One region of the Pseudoalteromonas sp. NEC-BIFX-2020_002 genome, then DNA from elsewhere that is predicted to be linked to it. Evidence: predicted binding sites of a transcription regulator. Region 1 holds the regulator's gene; each other region holds the start of a gene.
The links. The regulator sigma-54, encoded in region 1, starts transcription at its own class of promoters, with help from an activator protein. The targets are predictions, from matches to a motif close to GTTGGCACGNNNNTNGNNT.
Positions count from the first base shown of each region.

Region 2: glnA (glutamate--ammonia ligase) is a predicted target of sigma-54. The motif match lies at 2,183-2,201, and genes of this name have one in related genera.
Region 3: fliE (flagellar hook-basal body complex protein FliE) is a predicted target of sigma-54. The motif match lies at 1,565-1,583, and genes of this name have one in related genera.
Region 4: flgJ (flagellar assembly peptidoglycan hydrolase FlgJ) is a predicted target of sigma-54. The motif match lies at 2,289-2,307, and genes of this name have one in related genera.

Region 1 is NZ_JABEPJ010000013.1:2,941-7,160, forward strand. It holds gene rapZ (RNase adapter RapZ) at 1-166, opposite strand, end outside; gene HJP15_RS14630 (PTS sugar transporter subunit IIA) at 187-639, opposite strand; gene hpf (ribosome hibernation promoting factor) at 644-931, opposite strand; gene HJP15_RS14640 (RNA polymerase factor sigma-54) at 961-2,457, opposite strand; gene lptB (LPS export ABC transporter ATP-binding protein) at 2,524-3,249, opposite strand; gene lptA (lipopolysaccharide transport periplasmic protein LptA) at 3,246-3,779, opposite strand; gene lptC (LPS export ABC transporter periplasmic protein LptC) at 3,769-4,220, opposite strand, start outside.
Region 2 is NZ_JABEPJ010000012.1:23,325-27,544, forward strand. It holds gene HJP15_RS13980 (DUF4124 domain-containing protein) at 75-587, opposite strand; gene glnA (glutamate--ammonia ligase) at 721-2,127, opposite strand; gene typA (translational GTPase TypA) at 2,637-4,220, shown strand, end outside.
Region 3 is NZ_JABEPJ010000003.1:65,842-70,061, reverse strand. It holds gene fliF (flagellar basal-body MS-ring/collar protein FliF) at 1-1,173, opposite strand, end outside; gene fliE (flagellar hook-basal body complex protein FliE) at 1,194-1,526, opposite strand; gene HJP15_RS04615 (sigma-54-dependent transcriptional regulator) at 1,682-3,127, opposite strand; gene HJP15_RS04610 (sensor histidine kinase) at 3,124-4,220, opposite strand, start outside.
Region 4 is NZ_JABEPJ010000003.1:18,270-22,489, forward strand. It holds gene flgG (flagellar basal-body rod protein FlgG) at 1-282, shown strand, start outside; gene flgH (flagellar basal body L-ring protein FlgH) at 300-983, shown strand; gene HJP15_RS04390 (flagellar basal body P-ring protein FlgI) at 996-2,090, shown strand; gene flgJ (flagellar assembly peptidoglycan hydrolase FlgJ) at 2,345-3,310, shown strand; gene flgK (flagellar hook-associated protein FlgK) at 3,312-4,220, shown strand, end outside.

The DNA of each region.
Region 1 (4,220 bases):
CAATACTGACGGCAATCTTATCGTAGTTATCAGATACACTACGTACTAACGACGGTAATAAGTTTACAGGGATATTATCAACACAATAATAGCCAAGGTCTTCTAATACACGCAAAGCGACAGATTTACCTGACCCTGAGCGCCCACTGATGATAATTAATTCCATGTAAACTCTCCTTCTTTTAACTACGACTGTTCAACAATGACTTGATATAGATCTTGGTCTGTTTTTGCGCTACGTATTTGTTTACAAAACTCTTTGTCGTTGAGTTTATCAGCAATTGTAGCCAACGTCTTTAAATGAAGTTCACTGTCACCATCAGGTACGATGAGTGCAACAAAAATATCGACGGGGCGATTATCAATGGCATCAAAATTGATTGGTTGTTCGCTTACTAAAATTAAAGCGAGTGGTTCTTGTGCGCCACTCATACGACCATGCGGGATCGCGATACCACGGCCAATACCTGTACTACCTAATTTTTCTCTATTTAATAGAGCACTCAATATGTCTTGTTGTGATAAGTGAGGAAGCCGTTCATGAGCCAATTGGCTGATAAATTCGAGGATACGTTTTTTGCTATTAAAAAGGACCGCAGCTTTACTGCAGTCCTGACAAGTAAGTGAACTTAGTTTCATAGTGTTAGTGTCGAGCGTGCTTCTCTTTGTGTTTGATAACTTGACGGTCGAGTTTATCGATGAGCCCGTCAATCGCGGCATACATGTCCTGGTGCTGCGTTGAGGCAAATAGCTCTGCGCCACTGACATGTAATGTTGCTTCTGCTTTTTGGTTGAGCTTTTCTACGTCAAGAATAACATGGACATTGTTGATGTGATCAAAATGCCTCTCAAGCTTCGCAAACTTATTGTTTACATAGTCTCTTAATGAATCAGTAATTTCTACGTGACGACCAGTTAAATTTAGTTGCATAAGCATTTTCCTTCTTGTGGTTTTACGCCTTAAATCAAGCTTTTACGTTGATTTGACGGTGGAATAGCTAGCGATTCACGGTACTTTGCTATTGTTCGTCTAGCTACTTTGATACCTTGCTCTGCCAATATATCTGCAATTTTACTATCACTCAATGGTTTAGCTGAGTTTTCTGCTGCAATCAATTTTTTTATGAGTGCACGAATTGCTGTCGATGAGCATTCTCCGCCATTTTCGGTACTGACATGGCTTGAGAAAAAATACTTTAACTCAAAAATACCACGTGGTGTATGCATGTACTTCTGGGTTGTTACCCGGGAGATTGTTGATTCATGCATTTCAACCATTTCAGCAACATCGTTTAATACCATAGGTCGCATAGCCTCGGGGCCATGCTCAAAAAAACCTTGCTGCTGTTTAACAATGCAGTTAGTTACTTTGAGTAATGTGTCATTACGACTTTCTAGGCTTTTTATAAACCATTTAGCTTCTTGTAAATGAGAGCGAATAAATTGGCTGTCAGTGCTCGATTTTACTGAGCGCGACATCGCCGCATATTGGCTGTTAACTCTAATTTTTGGCATGCTATCTGGGTTGAGCTCTACCACCCAGCGGCCTTTAATTTTTTTCACTGACACGTCGGGAATAACGTACTCTGACTCTTCTCGAACTATGGTATCCGCAGGCTTTGGATTAAGGCTGTGGATGAGTGTCATTACTTCTTTTAGTTCATCTTCCTTTAGCTTAGTCTTTTTCATCAAAGTACGATAGTCGCGACTAGCTAATAAATCGATATGATCAGTTAAAATCATTTTTGTTTCGGCAATCCAAGGCGTTGCAGGATCAAATTGATTTAGCTGAATACATAAACATTCAGGTAGGCTGCGTGCAGCAATACCGACCGGATCAAATAACTGAATACGCTTTAATACCGCTTGAACTTCATCAAGTTCAATTTCTTCTTCGTTATTACCTTTGTTTAGGCTTTCAGCAATGTCTTCACAGCTTAGTGTAAGAATACCTGAGTCATCAACCGCTTCGACAATGGCTATCGCGATAGCTTCGTCAGTCGGACTAAAATGAGTCAGCTGTAGTTGCCACATAAGGTGATCGTGGAGGGTTTCAGATGAAGCGCCTTGATAAATAGATTCATCTTCAGGCATTGGCCCTGATGAAGAGCTTGGTGCGGCGCTCATGTATTCATCCCATGTAACATCCATCGCCATTTCGTCGCTTACGGTATCTTTTGCTAGCGCTTCACTGCTTTCTTGTTCGTATTCACTTGGCGTGTCATCAGCTGAGGCACTGACAGTTTGATCATCAGTATCTTGTTTTTGTTCGTTCTTACCACCTGATTCATCACCAAAGTCATTTTCATCGACCTCAAGTAATGGATTGCTATCTAGTGCTTCTTGGATCTCTTGTTGAAGATCTAATGTGCTCAACTGTAACAAACGAATAGCTTGTTGTAGCTGTGGTGTCATTGTAAGTTGCTGGCCCATGCGCAGCTGGAGTGATTGCCTCATGTATCTCTAACAATCCTTTTATTGTTGTCATAATTAAGTCTAGCAGAACCTTAGCCGGGCGTGGCTTTATAGCCTAAATTGCTCACCCAAATAAACGTCGCGGACTGTTTGGTCGGCAAGTACATGCTCAGGAGTGCCTGATGCAATTAACTCCCCATGAGAAACTATGTAGGCTTTTTCACAAACATCAAGGGTTTCTCGTACATTGTGGTCGGTAATAAGTACGCCTATCCCACGGTTTTTAAGATGTTCAATAATCTTCTTTATATCTAACACCGAAATAGGATCAACGCCAGCAAAAGGCTCATCTAATAGGATAAATTTAGGGTTTGCGGCTAAAGCGCGAGCAATTTCAACGCGACGGCGTTCACCACCAGATAATGCCATACCTTGACTATCGCGGATGTGCTGAATGCTAAATTCATCAAGTAAGCCATCAAGCGCTTCTTCACGAGCTTGTTTATTTAGCTCTTTACGGGTTTCGAGTATCGCCATCAGGTTTTGGTAAACGGTCAGTTTGCGAAATATCGAAGATTCTTGCGGTAAATAGCCAATCCCTAAACGTGCACGGCTGTGCATTGGTAATAAGGTGATGTCGTTATCATCTATGCTTATTTTACCTTTGTCGCTTGGCACTAATCCTACAATCATGTAAAAAGTGGTGGTTTTGCCTGCGCCATTAGGGCCAAGTAAGCCAACAATGCTACCAGCGCTGACTTCTAAGCCTACATTTTTTACGACTTGGCGGCCTTTATAACTTTTTGCTAAAAACTCAGCTTTTAATGTGCTCATGGCTGACCTTTTTCGTTATCTTTTTTAGTGTTTACTGGGACTAATATTGTATGCACTCGTTCGTCTGAATTTTCATCTTTTTCAGCGCTAATTAATTGTTGGTCCATGTCGTATGTAATACTTTTGGCATTAATCTTTTGACCTGCTTGAGTGACTTGGGCGTTACCGATTAAAGTTAAATAGCGTTTATCAACATCGTAACGAACCTCATTGGCGCTGGCGCTCATAATTGTGCCATCTGTTTGTTTTTCTTCAAAGTATGCAGGGCTTCCAGTGGCAACAAGCAGCTGCTTATTATCACCTAAATCTTCACGTTTGTGCACTTCTAGGTGATCAGCTGTGATACGACGATTACCATGGATTATCTCTACGTTTTTTTCAAAAATACCGACATTTTTTTTCAGCTGTGCAAGCTGTTTATCAGCGCTTATCGATACTTGGTCTGCAAGTGGAAGAGTACCTTCAGCAAAGCTTGAAAGGGCAATGAACAAGCTAGGTATTACAAGTAAGTGAGCAAATTTATTGGTCATAATATATGGTTCGCGTATGGTTAATAAGTTCTACGACTTCGGCTTTTAAGTCGGCTCTAAGGCCGCGTCCGGTGGTCTTTAAATTTGGTCCGATTAATTCAACAGGCTGTTCTGAACTCATGGTTTGTTGTTCAATATCAACCAAGATGTTATCGGCATTAATATGCTTAATCATTGCGTTGTTTGTGAGATTTTTAGCAACAACATTGCCTTCTAAAATCAACTGGTTATTTTCATATAATGTGGCTTCTTGCGCATTGATTTGCCACGTTTGCTGTTGATTATATAAAGTAAAAATAGGCTTTTCAAAGTAAGTAAATCCTAACTGCTGATAAAGTTCCATTTTTGCTGCGGTTACTTTGTGGCTAATTTTACCTTGTTCATCAAATGCGGTTTGCTTTAATTCGACCGCGGTATAATCAGGTTTTGCTATCACATCTT
Region 2 (4,220 bases), on a different contig from region 1:
TGCGTTGATGATATTTAGCAGCTTATCACAGAGTTACGTACAAGAAATGTGTCGTGGTAGAAAAAACACTATTCTTACAAAGACGATGCCCTATGCATAAAAAAAGTGCTGCTTTCACTAACCGAGACCACAGAACCTTCGGAGTTAAATAGTTTCAATTGCAATGTGTGCTCACCGCGGTTTACATCACGAAGTGCAAAAGTACCCGTGTTGCTCGGCTTAGCGAATGCGACACCATCAACGAGTAATTGAATTTTAAAACCGCTCTCAAAGCGTGGAACTATTCTACTAGTAACGTAAACAGACCCTGTATTTTCACGGACAGTTTCTTCATTAGTGGGTGAAGCAATAACAATTTTAAAGTTGACCACCGCAGCGGGCTTGTCTTCATTTAACACGGTAATATCAACAGCGGGCATAGATAAATTTTGGCTTGATAATTTAATTTCTTGGGCTCCTGCTCTAGGGCTGTCAGAAAATACCAGTACGCCATGTTTGTCTTTCCACGAGTAGATTTTTTTGTCACCGCCGTAGCTGTTAATACTAACTAAAGACATGCTTAAAAGTAATAAAATTGTTTTTTTCACTGTACAGTCCTGCATTTTTTGCACTAATTAAACTGTAGTGGATAATGACCAAATTTACCATAAAAAAAGCCCGTAAAACGGGCCTTGAGAACACATATATATTATCTATTAGATAATTTTCTCTACAGCGTTATTAGCAGCTATAGTACATTTCAAACTCAACTGGGTGAGTTGTCATGTTAAGCTTTTCAACTTCCTGACTCTTAAGTTTGATGTAAGCATCAATTAAGTCATCAGTAAATACGTTACCTTGCGTTAAGAACTCACGGTCTGCGCTAAGTGCACAGAGTGCTTCATCAAGTGATGCCGCAACAGTTGGGATCTCAGCTGCTTCTTCAGCAGGTAAGTCGTATAAATCTTTATCCATTGCATCGCCAGGGTGAATCTTGTTTTTGATACCGTCAAGACCTGCCATTAACATTGCAGAAAATGCAAGGTATGGGTTAGCTGTTGGATCTGGGAAGCGTACTTCGATACGACGACCTTTTTCAGACGGAACCACTGGAATACGAATTGATGCAGAACGGTTACGTGCAGAGTATGCAAGCATAACTGGCGCTTCAAAACCTGGTACTAAACGCTTGTACGAGTTAGTCGACGCATTTGCAAACGCGTTGATTGCTTTAGCATGCTTGATAATACCGCCGATGTAGTAAAGTGCATCTTCAGAAAGGCCGCCATACTTGTCGCCTGCGAATAAGTTAACACCGTCTTTAGCTAAAGACTGGTGACAATGCATACCAGAACCGTTATCACCAACAACTGGTTTAGGCATAAAAGTCGCAGTTTTGCCATATAAATGAGCCATGTTATGGATAACATATTTCATCTCTTGGATTTCATCTGCTTTAATTACCATCGTATTAAAGCGAGTCGCGATTTCATTTTGACCAGCGGTTGCTACTTCGTGGTGATGTGCTTCTACTACTTGGCCCATTTCTTCTAGAACGAGACACGTAGCTGAACGCCAATCTTGGAAGTCATCAACTGGAGCAACTGGGAAGTAACCGCCTTTAACACCAGGACGGTGACCTGTGTTGCCATCTGCATATTCTTTATCTGAATTCCAAGCAGCTTGCTTAGAATCAATTTTGTACATTGAACCAGACATATCCGTTTTGTATTTAACATCATCAAATACGAAAAACTCAGGTTCAGGGCCAAATAAAACTGTATCAGCAATACCTGTAGAACGCATATACTCTTCAGCGCGTTTAGCAACTGAACGCGGGTCGCGCTCATAACCTTGTAATGTTGCAGGCTCAACGACGTCACAACGTAAGATTAATGTCGCTTCTTCTGTGAAAGGGTCTAGCTTAGCTGATTCAGCAACAGGCATTAATACCATGTCTGATTCATTAATACCTTTCCAGCCAGCAATTGAAGAACCGTCAAACATTTTACCGTCTTCAAAGAAATCTTCATCAACTTGGTGATGAGGAATAGAAACGTGTTGCTCTTTACCTTTTGTATCAGTAAAGCGTAAATCAACGAACTTAACGTCATTTTCTTTAATAAAATCTAAAACCGATTGTGACATGTGTCCTCCAACTGTTGGGTTTTATTTTTGCTGCATAATTGCTTTTGTTTATAGTAAGCGTTTTCTGTGCCATATTTATAAGTCTTTGTTTATAGGTTTAAAAATTATAGTTCTACGTTATGCTACCTATTGCGTTGCACCAATATGAAGCGTTAAAAGATCATTTTGGTGCGTAACGGGATTTGGTACGACTTGTATGAATTATAAACACAGCTGTAAAACTAACTTACTTATAAAATACTGTCAAAATATGGCATGAAATGTAATGAATGTACAAAATAAGAGTTAATTCAGAAATTAAATTAATAAAAATGTCATATATAAAACAGATACTTATTGGAACTATTAAGAAAGTTTTGAAATATATATTGGATAAACTTTCATCCATGTCATTTATAGGGGATAATATGCGCCCTTTTAAATCCAATGCTGGGACATCTCGTGAAAACGCGGGTGAGAGCGTAAAGCCCCTGCAGGATCATTGAGATTCAATTTCTCTGAGTGAATATATGAGCATCGAAAAGTTAAGAAATATAGCGATTATCGCGCACGTTGACCACGGTAAAACAACACTGGTTGACAAACTACTTGAGCAATCAGGTACATTAGAAACACGCGGCGGTAACGAAGAGCGCGTGATGGACTCAAACGACATTGAGAAAGAACGTGGTATTACCATTTTGGCTAAAAACACAGCCATCTCATGGAACGATTACCATATCAATATCGTAGATACTCCAGGACACGCCGATTTTGGCGGTGAAGTTGAACGCGTACTTTCGATGGCTGACTCAGTATTACTACTTGTTGATGCTCAAGAAGGTCCAATGCCACAAACGCGTTTCGTTACGCAAAAGGCATTCGCACAGGGCTTAAAGCCAATCGTTGTTATCAATAAAGTTGATAAGCCTGGTTCACGTCCTGATTGGGTTATGGATCAAATCTTTGATTTATTCGACAACCTTGGCGCAACTGACGAACAGTTAGATTTTAAAGTAATCTACGCTTCAGCTATCAACGGCTGGGCAACACTAGATTTAGACGAGCCATCAGACAACATGGAACCTATGTTCAAGATGATCGTTGACGAAGTATCACCACCGGATGCAGATCCTGAAGGTGACTTCCAGATGCAGATCTCTCAACTAGATTACAACTCTTATGTTGGCGTAGTTGGTATTGGTCGTATCAAACGTGGTTCTGTTGCTCCTAACCAACAAGTTACTATTATCAGTGCTGATGGCACAACACGTAACGGTAAAATTGGCGCAGTACAAAGCTACCTAGGTCTTGAGCGTATCGAAACTGATAGAGCTTACGCTGGTAACATCGTAACTGTAACAGGTATTGGTGAGCTTAAGATTTCTGATACAGTTTGTTTCCCAGGAAACGTTGAAGCATTACCACCACTAAGTGTTGATGAGCCAACTGTAACAATGACATTCTCTGTAAATAACTCACCTTTCTGTGGTAAAGAAGGTAAGTTTGTAACATCACGTAATATCCGTGAGCGTTTAGACAAAGAATTAGTACACAACGTAGCACTTCGCGTTGAAGATACTGCTAGCCCAGATAGCTTCCGTGTTTCTGGTCGTGGTGAATTACACCTAGGTATCTTAATCGAGAACATGCGTCGTGAAGGTTACGAGCTTTCTGTTTCTCGTCCAGAAGTTATCTTACGTACTGTTGATGGCGTTCTAGAAGAACCGTATGAAACAGTAACTATTGACTGTCAAGACGAGCATCAGGGTTCTGTTATGGAACAAGTTGGCCTACGTAAAGGTGAACTTACTAACATGACTCCAGATGGCAAAGGCCGTATGCGTTTAGATTTCATGATCCCTAGCCGTGGTTTAATTGGTTTCCAAACTGATTTCATGACGCTTACATCGGGTTCTGGTCTTATGTACCATACGTTTGATCATTACGGTCCTCACAAAGGTGGCGACATCGGTGTTCGTAAGAACGGCGTAATGATTGCAAATGCAACGGGTAAAGCACTTACTAACGCATTATTCAACTTACAAGAACGCGGCCGTTTATTCATCGGTCACGGTGTTGAAGTATACGAAGGTATGGTTATCGGTATTCAT
Region 3 (4,220 bases), on a different contig from region 1:
ATCTACCGCAACAGAAACACTGATACGACGTATCACACCTGTTTGCTGACGTTTATGAGAAATTGTGGTATCTAATTCGTAATTTCTTGTTGCTTCTTTATGACTACGACTTGGTGAAGTGCCTGAGCCAGCTCCGCCTTGACCTGCTACTTCTGGTATGTCTGAATTTGCAGGAGGTTGGTTTGACAAAGCACCAGGTATGCCGATTGCAAGACCACCGATGTTACTTTCTTCAAATGTTGTTTCACTTCTCACTGCCGGTAAATCAGGATTATAACGTTTTTGGGTTTCTTCAATTGAACTGAAATCCATGCTTAAATCTACTTGCGCAGTATAATTGCCCAAGCCCAGTACCGGAATTAGAATGCTATCAATTTTTTCGAGGTATTCCTGCTCACGTTTGCGCTCTACTTCATATTCTTTACGTGAGCGTGACGCAAGTGAACTTTGTGAACCAGAATTTAATAATCGACCATTTTGATCTGTAACTGTAACTCGTGCAGGTTCCAAGCCTTGAACCGCTGAACCTATAATATCAACAATAGAATCAACTTCTTCACTACTAAGCATACGTCCACGCTTAAGTGTTAGCACAACGGTTGCTGATGGTTTTTTCTCACGACGAGCAAACACATTTTCTTTTGGGATGGCTAGTAATACTTTGGCGCGGGTAACATTTTTTAGTTCTTCAATAGTTCGTGCAAGCTGTTGCTCACGACCGTGCTTTAAACGTTCACGCTCTAAACGTTGGCTTACACCAAAACCCATATCTTGCATGATAATATCAGTACCAGAATTTGGGGATTGCTCTAACCCTTCTCGAGTCATTAATAATTTAATGCTTTGATATTCGCCTTCTTCAACAGAAATAACGTTACCATCGAGCTGATATTCAATTTTTTGTGCATCTAAAAAGTCGAGAGTTTGGATAAGCTCTTCTGTTGGCATTTTTCCAAGTGGTCGCATATCTGGTTGTTTTGCCCAAATAATCACAAAAATTGCAATCGCAAGACAAATAGCTAAAGCAATCAGCAGTGTTGCTTGACGTAATATATCAACACCATTAAGAGCACTTAAATAGCCTGACTTTTGTTCTTGTTGCTCTTCACTATCGTTTTGGTCGATACCGCCACCAGCTAAAGCAAGATCTGTTGATTGATTAGATTGCGCCACAATAATTCTCCACTACCTAGTTAAACAGGCATGTTCATGATTTCTTTGTAAGACTCTACAAGCTTATTACGAACCTGAACGGTCGCTTCAAAAGCGACAGATGATTTCTGTGATGCGATCATCACTTCAGCTAACGAAACACTGCGGTCCCCCATTTCTAAGGCCGTCACCTTTTGTTTCGCTTCTTTTTGATGGCCATCGACCGTATTTAACGCGCTAGTAAGTAAATCACCAAATTGTGCTGATGACGTTGGTTGCGCTTCAGTTGGTATGTTATTTACTTGATTACCACGGCTTGTTTCAAGAGCCATGGATTGCATTTCTTGGAATAATGCACTGTTTTCAATTTTCATAATGATCTCTGACGATACAATTTACTTATAACTAGATAAAGCACAAAACGTGCCATAAAATAGTCATTTAAATACAGTTAGTTACGGTTTAATTTAACTTGTCAGAGTTTTGACGGAAGAACGCTCAGTGAGCACTGAGCGTATATTTATAAAAGTTAGGCTGGTAATGCAATACCTAAGTCACGCATTTGCGCCAATTTATAGCGTAATGTTCGCGGACTGATCCCTAAAGTCTCAGCAACATCTTTTCGCTTACCTTGACAGCGAGAAAGCGTTTCTAAAATAATGCGATGTTCTTTATCTTTTAATTCATCTTTGTAGCTGCCAGAGTCCGTACTAAGCAATGGCTCACTGTGTGTTGCTTTTGCTTTAATTGTCGGCACTTGTACGTCGTAATACGCTTCATTACTCAATGAGCTTGCTGTGTCAGCAGGTAATGGATTGCTAGCTAAAGCGGTGGTTAATGGAGCCGTTGTTAGATTTTCGATAAAAATAGCATTTTCATCGATCACATCACCGTGGCGCAGTATTAATGCGCGCTGGATCACATTATCAAGCTCACGCACATTACCAGGCCAAGCGTGTGATAATAATTTATCCTGCGCTGATAGACTAAGTTGTGCCATTGGCTCTTTGCTTTTACTAATATGACGCTCAATTAAATGCTTTGCCAATATAATAATATCACCAGGGCGCTGACAAAGTGGGCGCCACATCAATGGAAACACATTTAAACGGTAATAAAGATCTTCTCTAAATTGATGCTCACTTACGGCCTCTTTTAGGTCACGGTTACTAGTGGCTAATACTCTAACATCCAATTTAATCGTTTTTCGACCACCTAAACGTTCAACTTCACGCTCTTGCAGTACACGTAGTAGCTTAGCTTGCAGGCTTAAATCCATTTCGGTGATTTCATCAAGTAAAATCGTACCACCTTGTGCTTGCTCAAATTTCCCAGGGCAAGCTTGGATTGCACCTGTAAATGCGCCTTTTTCATAACCAAATAAGGTCGCTTCAAGCATATTCTCTGGGATCGCAGCGCAATTAATTGCGACAAAAGGCTGATCTGCACGATCTGATTTATCATGAATAAACCGTGCTAATACTTCTTTACCTGAGCCACTTGGGCCTAACACCATTACACTGGCATCAGATTTAGCAACTTTACAAGCAAGCTCTAATAATTGAATACTGCTCGGATCTGCGACAATTGGGCCATCCGTTTCTTTTTCTGGTTCTGGTAAATAGCGGCTCACCATATTGAGTAACACTTCTGGCGCAAATGGCTTAGCCATATAATCAATCGCACCTAAACGCATTGCCTCAACCGCATCATCGATTGTTGCATATGCTGTCATCATCAATACTGGTAAATCAGGGTGATTTAAATTAATGCTCCGCAATAAATCAAGACCACTCATCGCCCCCATTTGCACATCACTTACGACTAAAGAAAAGCTATCTTTTTTCAATAAAACCATTGCTTGTTCAGCGCTATCAGCCGCAACACAATCAATTCCTGACATTTCTAACGTGTCGATCAAAGCCTCTCGAAGCCCTGCATCATCTTCTACAACTAAAATCGTATTGTTACTCATATGACCTCCACTGACTTTGATTCTGCACAAATAGGCAGCAGCAAGCTAAAGCAAGCACCGCCCTGTGTATTATTAGCAACATCAACTCGCCCTTGGTGAGCAATTGTCACTGAGCTAACCACTGCTAAGCCCAACCCTGTGCCTTGGCTTTTAGTAGTATAAAATGGTTCAAATAACTTATCAGCTTGCGTTAAATCAATACCGGGACCATTATCATTAACACTGATCCGAACAAACTCAGGCTCATCTTCATCACGTTGCGCACTTACGTAAACTTTCGCGCCAGCACCAATAACTTGGATACTATTATGAACAAGGTTTTGAATAGCACTCGCCAACGCCGTTTTATTACCGACAATTTCAACATCAGGATCCGGTAGGCTAACCTCAAGTTCGCAATTGTTTAGTGCAACCATCGCATCAGCACCCATTTTCACTTCTGTTAATAGCTGCTGCATAGACACCTGCTCTACCACTTGCTGATCGCCGCTTTTTGCAAATAACAGCATATCGTTCACCTGCGTTTCGAGATCTTTTAACCGTGACATTAATTTTGTATGAAAACTGCCTCGAGAGCTTTCAGGTAAACGCTTGGATCCTAAATTAGCGGCATATAACATAGCCGCAGATAATGGTGTACGCACTTGATGAGCTAAAGATGCCACCATTTTACCCAGTGCACTCAAACGTTGCATATGTGCAACTCGTGTTTGTAAACGACGCGTTTCAGTTAAGTCTGTCATTAAAATTAACTGTCCAGGCTCTGGTGTCAACGCCGTTATTTCTAATTTAATTAAGCGACCATCTTTGAGAGATACTTCATGACCATCATCCTGCTGAGGTCGAAAAGAGCGCTGGATCACGCTAAACCACTTTTCACCTTCAAGTGGCTCGCCAAGCATATCAATCGCTATTTGATTGGCTTTTGCGATCATGCCTCTGGCATCTAGCACCACAACTCCCGCAGGCATAGTATCAACTAAGTGGCTTAACCAGCTGGCTTGTTGACGCAGCTCACTAAGCTCACCCACATACTCTTCTTGCTGAAGGCATGGGTTATATTGGGTAGCTGTGATAAATTGTGGTTTCAAGA
Region 4 (4,220 bases), on a different contig from region 1:
GTGATTGGGCAGCTAACAATTAGTGATTTTATTAATCCATCGGGTTTAGAGCCTGTTGGTCAAAACTTATATACAGAGACTGCCGTCAGTGGTGCTCCAGTGCAAGGTAATCCAGGTCTAGAAGGCTTAGGTTCTGTGGTACAAGGCGCATTAGAAACGTCTAATGTTAATGTGACCGAAGAGTTGGTTAACTTGATTGAGACGCAGCGTATTTATGAAATGAACTCAAAAGTTATTTCAGCTGTGGATGAAATGATGAGTTATATCAATCAGCAACTTTAATGATTAGGGGCAAAGTGATGCGTAATTTTACCATAACCTTAACGGGTGTATTATTTTTAAGTGGCTGTATGACAAGCCAAAATACTGATGTGGTTCAGGATGACCCTTACTATGCGCCTATGTATCCAGAGCCTGCAACAGAGCAAGTTGTAGCGACAGGTTCACTATTTGATAGTTATTTATCGAATGATCTTTATTCAGATAAAAAAGCACTGCGCACAGGTGATATTATTACGGTGAAACTGCAAGAGTCAACACAGTCATCAAAAGCTGCAAAAACTCAAACTGATAAAACAAGTGATGCAAGTCTTGATCCTGTTGTTGGGTTAGGGGGGTTGCCGGTTAATATTGGTGGCGATAGCATTCAATTTGGCATTGGCAGTGGCTCGTCTTTTAATGGCGATTTAAAATCAAACCAATCAAATAGTTTATTTGGTGATATTTCAGTAAACGTAATGCGTGTGTTACCAAATGGAAATTTAGTGATTCGTGGTGAAAAGTGGCTGACGTTGAATACAGGTGAAGAGTTTATTCGACTCGAAGGGCTTGTGCGTCCACAAGATGTTACTGCAGATAATACAGTTACCTCTAATCGCATTGCTAATGCGAGAATTCAATATTCAGGCAAAGGGCAATTACAAGAGTCTCAAAGTGCGGGTTGGTTAACGCAGTTCTTCAGTAGTGCACTGTTCCCTTTTTAAAGGATCGTTATTATGAATGGCTTTAAAGTATTAATTACTCTTTGCTTATTAGGTTGGCACGCCAATGTTTTTGCAGAGCGTATTAAAGATGTATCAATGGTTGAAGGTGTTCGTTCAAATCAACTCGTAGGGTATGGTTTGGTTGTAGGTTTACCTGGCACTGGTGAGCAAAGCAGATTCACTGAACAAAGCTTTAAAGGTATGTTAAATAGTTTTGGTATTACATTACCAGCTACTTTAAAACCAAAAATTAAAAATGTGGCTGCTGTTGCAGTCCATGCAGAATTGCCCGCATTTAGAAAACCAGGACAAAGAATTGATATTACCGTTTCTTCAATTGGCAGCGCGGGTAGTTTACGTGGTGGTACCTTAATTCAAACCTTTCTAAAAGGGGTTGATGGTAATACGTATGCAATAGCGCAAGGGAGTTTAATTGTTGGTGGACTTGGCGCTGAAGGGGCCGATGGTAGCCGTGTTGTTATAAATACACCCACAGTGGGGCGTATTCCAAATGGTGCGACGGTGGAGCGTGCGATTAAAAGCCCTTTTATGCAAGGCGACTACATTACATTTAATTTAAATCGCCCTGACTTTACAACGGCAAAACGTTTAGAGCAGGTGATAAATGATCTGGTCGGGCCAAATAGCGCAACAGCGATAGATGCCGCATCAATACGTGTAATTGCTCCAAGAGATGCATCGCAACGTGTTTCTTACTTATCAACACTTGAAAATTTAGAGTTTAAGCCTGCTGATACCGCCGCAAAAATCATTGTTAATTCGCGCACTGGTACGATTGTGATTGGCAAAAATGTAAAATTACAACCTGCGGCAATTACTCATGGTGGTTTAACGGTAACAATTGCAGAGCAGCAAAATGTGGCGCAGCCAAATCCACTGGCTGAAGGGGAAACGGTAGTTACTAATCAAAGTATAATAGATGTGAATGAAGATGATTCGCGTGCTTTTGTTTTTAATCCAGGTGTAAGCCTTGATGACTTAGTGCGTGCTATTAATGAAGTGGGCGCAGCACCTGGTGATTTAATGGCCATTTTAGAAGCACTAAAAGAAGCTGGGGCAATAAATGGACAGCTTGTTGTGATTTAACATGTGATCTATTAGTGACATTCACGAATGTCTACATTACCGCCTTCGCGACATTGTAGACATTTGTTTACTGGATAAAAAATCTAGCCGAGGCTAACTTTACTTTGTAACCACCTAGCATACTTGTTTTACTTTCACGCCAACACGCCAACACGCCAACACGCCAACACGCCAACACGCCAACACGCCAACATGATATTTGGCTCAATTATTGCATTGTTAGTAGTATTATTAACTATTGTGTCAAATTGCTGATGGATACTAATCATCTCGATAAACAAAACTTCTTTGATTTAGGGAATCTTGACTCACTTCGTCAAGAGGCCTTAAAGGGCGGGGCTTCGCCTGAAGCGTCTAAAGAAGCGCTGAAAAAAGCAGCGGCACAATTTGAATCTATCTTTACGCAAATGTTACTTAAAAGTATGCGCAAAGCAAATGAAGCCTTTGAGGATAAAGAAAGTCCATTTAATTCAAGCGGTGTAAAGTTCTTTGAAGAAATGCATGACCAGCAACTATCCGTTGAGCTTTCTTCAAAAGGCTCGCTAGGTTTGGCTGATATTATTGTTCAACAACTCTCCCCAGATACTAAAAACTTTATGCCAGGGTCTGTACTGCGCTCAGTTAATGAGTTTTCAAGTGATAACCGTGCAAACGGTAAAAGTACTGATGCTAGCGTTGACTCAGCCTCTGCCAGTAAAGCGCAAAAGCAGCAAAAACCACAGTTTGAAAATGCTGAAGAGTTTATCTCAAGTGTGTGGGAGCACGCTAAAACAGCCGCAGAAAAAATAGGGTTAAACCCAGCTGTAATGGTTGCACAAGCTGCACTTGAGACTGGCTGGGGGAAACACATTATTAATAAAAGTGATGGTAATAGCTCATTTAATTTATTCAATATTAAGTCAGATAGAAGCTGGCAAGGTGATAAAGCCAGTAAAGTTACACTTGAATTTGAAGAAGGTATGCCTGTTAAAAAACAGGCTAGCTTTAGAGCCTATGACTCAATCAAAGACAGTGTAAATGACTTTGTTGAATTTTTGACGCAAAACCCACGTTATCAAGAAGCCTTACAAAATACCGCAAAACCTGCCGCTTTTTTAGATTCATTACAAAAAGCGGGGTATGCAACCGACCCCAATTATGCCGATAAAATTAAGCAGGTACTTAATCGCACTGAGCTTAAAACATTGGCGGCAACATTGGTTCGCCAAGGAGTAAATTAAAATGTCGTTTAATTTGTTAGACATTGCTAATTCTGGTGTACGTGCTAATACAGAATTACTGCAAACGACCAGCAAGAATATTGCCAATGTAAATACAGTGGGCTATGTGCGCGAGCGTACAGAGCACATGACTATGATCGACAATCAAGTTGGTCGTGGTGATACGTACAGATTACTTAATGAGTTCGCACAAAAACAACTAAATCGCGATACTTCAAATAAAGCATTCTTTGATCAGTTTGTTAGCGAAGCTGGCCGAGTAGATACATTATTCTCTCAAGAGTCTAATAGCTTATCTACCAGTATAAACTCCCTTTTTAATAATGTGCAGGAGAGTTTAAATCAGCCCTCTTCAACGGTTGCCCGCTCGCTAGTAATGACTGATGCGCAAAATTTAATTAGTCAAATGGAGCGTTTATCTGGGATCGTATTTGATCAAAAAAATATTGTGAACGAGCAGCTTGAAATATTTTCTGGGGAAGCGAATACGTTAGTACAAAATATCAGCAAGCTTAACAAACAAGTCGCAGCTGTTAATGGTACGCGAAATGCTGCTGATGCAAGTTCCATGTTTAACGAACGTGATCAAGCAATACGCGAGCTATCAGAGTTGGTTGATATTGAAACGTTAGACGGCCCTAATGGTGAAAAACTGGTGTTTATGGGCACAGGAGAAGCACTTGTAATGCAAAGTGGTTCATTTAATTTATTTTCAATGCGCGGTGACCCTGATCCTAACTTTAAAGAACTTCACCTAGATATAAACGACGGCAAAGCTGTGCCGCTTGAAGTTGATGTAGGTAAACTAAAAGGTAAAATAGGCGGATTGCTGGCATTTCGTGATGATGTATTAGTACCAGCACAAAACCAGTTAGGGCAAATGGGACTTGCGATTGCAGATGCATTTAAT